2 regions of the Shewanella sp. SR43-4 genome follow, and region 1 is predicted to be linked to the other one. Evidence: predicted binding sites of a transcription regulator. Region 1 holds the regulator's gene; the other holds the start of a gene.
The links. Region 1 encodes LexA, which represses DNA repair genes until DNA is damaged. Its sites were predicted from a motif close to TACTGTATNNNNATACAGTA; they were not measured.
Positions count from the first base shown of each region.

Region 2: a site for LexA is predicted at 1,602-1,621, ahead of recN (DNA repair protein RecN). Genes of this name have one in related genera too.

Region 1 is NZ_JACJEB010000006.1:97,443-100,663, reverse strand. It holds gene plsB (glycerol-3-phosphate 1-O-acyltransferase PlsB) at 1-995, opposite strand, end outside; gene lexA (transcriptional repressor LexA) at 1,260-1,874, shown strand; gene H5123_RS08520 (cell division inhibitor SulA) at 1,871-2,377, shown strand; gene coxB (cytochrome c oxidase subunit II) at 2,774-3,221, shown strand, end outside.
Region 2 is NZ_JACJEB010000007.1:186,893-190,113, forward strand. It holds gene recN (DNA repair protein RecN) at 1-1,572, opposite strand, end outside; gene H5123_RS10260 (AEC family transporter) at 1,700-2,668, opposite strand; gene H5123_RS10265 (YjaG family protein) at 3,021-3,221, opposite strand, start outside.

The DNA of each region.
Region 1 (3,221 bases):
ATATGCGGCGGAACCATACCCTGATAATACAAAATGTATGACAGCAACAAGTAATCCATATGGCTGCGATGACAAGGTACGTAGACAATTTCATGGCCATCATGGTGAAGCTGTCTTACCTGTTCAGCACCTTTGATATTGATACCGCTATATAATTTATTCCATAACCAAGTGAGAAAACGCTCGGCAATGCGCACTAAACTATCTGAATAGTCTGCGGCAATTTCATCGAGGTATTCAATCGCAGTTTCACGGGCTTTTTCAGGAGATACTTTTTTGTTGACCGCTTCTTCTTCAATAGCCTTTTTAATTGAATCTGACTTTAATAAAGAGGCAAATAGCATTTGACGATTAGGTAATTGTGGCCCTGTCATAACTTTACGTTGGCGACGGAAATGCACTCGCGCGACACGGGTTAATTTATGCGCAATTCTTTTATCTGTACCGTGCTCATCCGCCATATGGCGCAGCGATAACGCATTAGAAAACTGCACAAAATTATGTCGCCCTAAAAATAAAATCATCAGCCACTTACGTAACCAAGTTGGGTTTTCTCTTTCAAAAACAGCCGCTGTCATGCTGTCTTCTTCCTTACCAGGAGTACGTCCCCAATAAAGACAAACTGGCACTAATTGAATATCAAGGTCAGCATTCTCACTATGAAGCGATAATAAACGGGTAAAATAATTAAGGAACTTCTCACCACTTTCACGTTTACCAAATAGAGGTTTACGCCCCTCTAAACACACCACTCGAGGCACTCTTAAACCATCAAGCTGTAACGGCTCATAAGGACTTGGCATACCAAATCCTTCAGTGATTTCGCTCAAGGCGGCAATATCACTAATAGATTCCGTTTTCATCAAATAAACCAAGGGCTTGGTCGGATCTATATTGAGGTCATCAAACGGATCATGGGGCACCACAATGGTCTGTACCATCCATTTCTGAACCCATTTTAATGCTTGTAAAAATATTGAATCTGGTTTTGACATGGTTATTTTCGCAACATAAGCCATTGTAATATTATCGTATAGGATACCAGAAACCACCCTGCTTACACTATCTGGCCGACTTATCTTTACGCGTAAGCTCTCACTTTAAGGCATAGTGCAAGATAAAAAATATATAATAACTAATAAAAACATCAATTTAAGTTACAAAAAACCAATAAAACACAAAAAATAGTTGGTTAATACTTGCACGAACACAAACACTGTATATAATGACAGTCACTGTATAAAAAGACAGGAATCATCATGAGACCGTTAACGCCGCGCCAAGCAGAAATATTAGACTTAATTAAAAACAATATCGCCGAAACAGGTATGCCACCCACTCGTGCTGAAATTGCGAAACGTCTTGGCTTTAAAAGTGCTAATGCTGCCGAAGAGCATTTAAAAGCATTAGCCAAAAAAGGCTTTATCGAGATCATGCCTGGAACCTCTCGAGGTATTCGCTTACCTCATGAAGAACAGATTGAAACCGGTTTGCCTCTGATTGGACAAGTTGCAGCTGGTGAGCCTATTTTGGCTCAAGAGCACGTTGAACAGTATTATCAAGTCGACCCGAGCATGTTTAAACCTGCCGCAGACTTTCTGTTGCGCGTTCGTGGTGACAGCATGAAGAACATCGGTATTTTAGAAGGCGATTTACTCGCGGTTCATAAAATGCAACAAGCACGTAATGGCCAAGTTGTAGTAGCGCGTGTTGATGATGACGTCACCGTAAAACGATTTGAACAAAAAGGTAATGTGATTTATCTGCACGCAGAAAATGACGATTACACCCCGATTAAAGTTGATTTAAGTTGCCAAAGCCTAACCATCGAAGGGCTTGCCGTTGGCGTTATCCGTAATGGAGATTGGTTATGAACAAACTAATGGGCATCGCGCCACGTCACCCAGGCTTATGGGTAGATTTAGCTGAAACAGAATTGCATGGCAACCAAACCATTCGCACATTACAAACAGTCACCCAAGGTGAAGCTGAGTTGAGCCAGTTGTGTAGTCAACTCGCCACATTGAGCCAACAAGGTCGATGGATTGTGTTAATTAGCCCACCACACATTGGCTATAAACATATGCTGGCAAATGCTGGCGTGAGAATGGACCGTATTTTACTGGTGCACACTAAAGACGAAGTCGAAACCTTATGGGCGATGGAAAAAGCGCTTACCAGTGGAACATCAAGTGCTGTCGTCACTTGGACAAGCTCACTTGACGCTCGTGATAGTCGTCGATTAGAAATTGTGGCTAAAAGTGCACGGGCTTTAGGTGTGGTAATTGAGGATGTGAATGCTCACTTACCTCACAAACATCAACTTGTTAGCCCTACATTAATAAATGGAACAAGTAATTTTTGCTCATTTCACTAAGCATTAACCCTTACTTACCAAGCCCTGTATTGAATTCAGGGCTTTTTTTTCATCTTTTTTCAGTCAATTAGCCAACAAAGTGATCTTGATCAATGTTTAATCTACAGCTAATGTTGTTCCCAAGGATGAAATATTATTCATCTTTAATTGGACATGAATGACAGTGATTAAGATTACTTTCAGACAAATGAGCCAACTCAATATTGATAAGTTCAGTAGTAGGTACAAGCGTGGTGCACCGCTAATAATAAAACCGTAAACAACCTGTTTACTGCCACCAAGGTACTTTGAGGTCATCAAACTTTTTTCGGGAACCGAAAAGTTTGCATAGAGCAGAGAATTACTGTGTGACTTTTCTTTGTAATTGCTATTTGCAATGAACAGAGGAGCAGTCTTGTGAAGCAATGGTGGTATTGTTTACTGGTGGTGTTTATAGCACTTCCGCTTGGGGCATCAGAAATGTCCCTCAACATGACTCAAGGCGTGACAGATATCAGTGGTAAGGTTTATGGCCTCCACATGACGATACTTTATATCTGTTGTGCCATTGGGTTAGTGGTGTTTGGGATCATGATTTATTCAATGATTTACCATCGCAAATCAAAAGGCGCTGTTGCGGCAAATTTTCACGAAAGTACTAAAGTGGAAATAGCTTGGACCGTCATTCCTTTCATCATCTTAATCGCCATGGCTATTCCAGCCACTAAAACCTTAATTGCCATGGAAGACCCCAGCAATGCGGATCTCACCATCAAAATTACTGGGTCGCAGTGGAAATGGCATTACAGCTATTTTGATAAAGACATCGAATTTTACAGCACATTATCGACCCCCAGAGATCAAA
Region 2 (3,221 bases), on a different contig from region 1:
CTCTTTATCCAAGGCCTGCATGGTCGTTTCTGTGTTGCCACCTTTATTAAATTTATTCACAAACATGTGCTGATGACCATTACCCGCAACTTGCGGCAAATGGGTGACGCATAACACTTGGGTCGACTCGCCAAGACTGCGTAACATGCGTCCGACGACAGAGGCTGTTGGACCTGAAATACCCACATCAACTTCATCAAATATTAATGTTGGAGTGGCAACTTTTTTCGCCGTGATCACTTGAATCCCCAATCCAATGCGCGATAGCTCACCGCCGGAGGCGACTTTTGAGATCGGTTGCAATGGTTGTCCTGGGTTAGTGGTCACCATAAACTCAATGTTATCGCAGCCATTAACTGAAATGTTGTGCGGATTATGATTAATCTGAATGGTAAACTTACCCTTAGGCATGTTGAGTTCATGAATAGATTGAGTCACTAACTTATCTAATTCCTTGGCATAACGGCTGCGGCTTTGGCTGAGTTTTTGTGCATTGGTTAGATAAGCATTTCTGGTGTCTGCAAGTTGTTGTCTTATTTCATCTAATTTAGTTTCATCGTCAGCAAGTTCGGCTAATTCACTCATAAGCGCTTGATGATGTAGCGCTAGCTTGTCAGCACTCACATGATGCTTGCGCGCCAATTGCATTGCCATTGATAGGCGTTTTTCTAAATAGACGAAATGTTCAGGATCAAGCTCTAAACTACTTAAATAACTCTCAATTTCGCTAGCGCTTTCTTGTACTTGGATTAATGCATCATTGATCATAGTGCTAATCGGGCTAAGTGATTCATCGTAGCCTTGAAGCGTATCAGCAATAGTGGCTACTTTATTGAGTAGTGATTCGATATTAGCATCATCATTTTCGGTCAATAAATGCAAGCCCGCTTGGCAACGTTCAATTAGATCTGTGCCATTGGCTAAGCGTTTATGTTCCTGTTCTATTTCATCAAACTCATCTAAGCCTAAGTTGAATTCATTAAGCTCTTCAACTTGATATTGGAGTAACTGTTGACGAGAAATACGCTCATGCTGAGCTTGCTCAAGATCCTTCAGCTCGTTTTCAACTTGCTTGCAGCGTTGGTAGCTGGCACTGACACTATCGAGTAGTAGTCTGTGATTTGCATAGTTGTCGAGTAGGTTTAATTGATGTTCGCTTTTGAGCATAGCGTGATGAGCATGTTGGCCGTGAATACCAATCAATAACTGGCCGATGGCTTTTAATTGTGTCACAGGAACTGGATTACCATTAATGTAGGCTCTTGAGCGGCCATCACTGCTAATGGTTCGACGCAATATGCATTCATCTTCAGCATCGAGATCGCTATCTTCAAGCCAACGTTTAGCTAAAGGCACATCGACAAGGGTAAACCTTGCACTCACTTCGGTTTTGCTGGCGCCAGGTCTGACAGTATTGGCATCACTACGATTACCAAGACATAACCCAAGTGCATCGATTGCAATCGATTTACCTGCACCAGTTTCGCCGGTGATGCTTGTCATACCGGCTTTAAAATCGAGTTCTAAAAAACGCACGATAGCAAAATTATTGATGCTGAGTTGGCAAAGCATAATGAATTCCTGTCAATAAACGACCAAACCACTGTATTGATAAACAGTATATACTGATTTTATATACAGTAAAGTGGTTGAGGTAAAATTATTATTGACTATTTTATCGTCGAGAGTCGGTTGAACATTAAGCAATGGATTTTAAAAGTGTTTCTATTATAGGCAAACTGATAAAGGTGATTAATGTGCCATATAAAATCCCTTGAGCACTTCCATTGGCATTAATTTGGTATCGTTCAGCCAATAGATATACGCTTGCTGCCGTTGGTAAGGCTGCTAAAAGTACTCCCATAATCAGTAGTTGATGCTCTACGCCAAAGAATTTGAGTAATCCAAAGGCAATCAAGGGCTGAACAAATAACTTGAGTAAGTTAATGAAACTGAGTTCTATTATAAGTCCGAGACTGAACATTTTTGCGAACGATTGATGTCGTAACGCTTTAGCAAGTACCATTCCGATGGCAAATAGTGCACAAGGGCTTGAGGTATTGCCTATTTGATGCAGTACTAATGCCAGACTCTCTGGTAAGGTAATATGCAATGCCGATAGGCTGATACCAATGACGCTGCCCAGTACAATCGGATTTTTGCATAGTGCATTCGCCATGATGACGATGGCATGATCAGTTGATTTTTTGTCACGGCTGGCCAGTTCAATAGAGACCAAGGCAAAGGCAAACATAAACACCGACAGTAAGCTGGCAATGGCAGCTGCAACTAAGGCGATTTTGTTACCTGGAAATAATAAGCTCAGTAATGGAATACCAATAAATGCAGTATTGCCAAAGGTGGCATTTAAGGCGCGCATTGCCGCAACGGCTTGCTGCTTAGGTTTGCGCCACAATGACACAGCAATCACCAATGCATAGGTAATGACCATCGCCAAACTAAAGCCACCAATAAAGCCCCATTGAATAATGTCTTCAATGCGTGTTTCAGCTAATACAATCAGTAAAATTGCCGGAAAGGCAATGTAGTAGACAAATTGATTGAGGATCAGATCGGTGTCGGCTGGCAAAAATCTCAATTTTTGTACAATACTGCCAAGCAGCATAATGATAAATACAGCGATTAGCGGGGTAAGAATACTGGACATCCCACGCAATTCCTTAACAAAATGACAATATGGTCACTTTACTGCGTTTTGCTAGGAGGATGCAATTAGGCTAAAGTTAAACGAGTGTTTATTTTTTACTTTTGGCTCAAACTGACCTGTAATACTTTTGCTGATGACAATATTTCAAGTTCAGTAAAAATGCACTTACCGCCTTCAACCCGAAGAAAGAGCCTACTCGCACCAGATAACTAACGATTAAGGTCTAATTATCGGTTTTTTATCAGGCTGGATAAAAATGAAACTGTGATAAAAAATTTCATGGCGTGACACTCAATAAAAAGCCTGAATAACATCAGGCTTGGTTGTTTATTGGCAGTATCGGAGTCAGCCCCTATAGACTAATGCCAATATTAGACACACCGGCTTCGATAATCTCTTTACGTAAACCTTTAACCAGTTCGCTGGTGATTTCTGGGTTAGCTTCGATAATGTCGAGTAACATGCCTTGTAGTTCTTTTTCTTCTTCCATTACTGGGTGCGAAAATACAAATTCATCAAGTTCTTCATCCATTAATGATTCATCACTAATTGC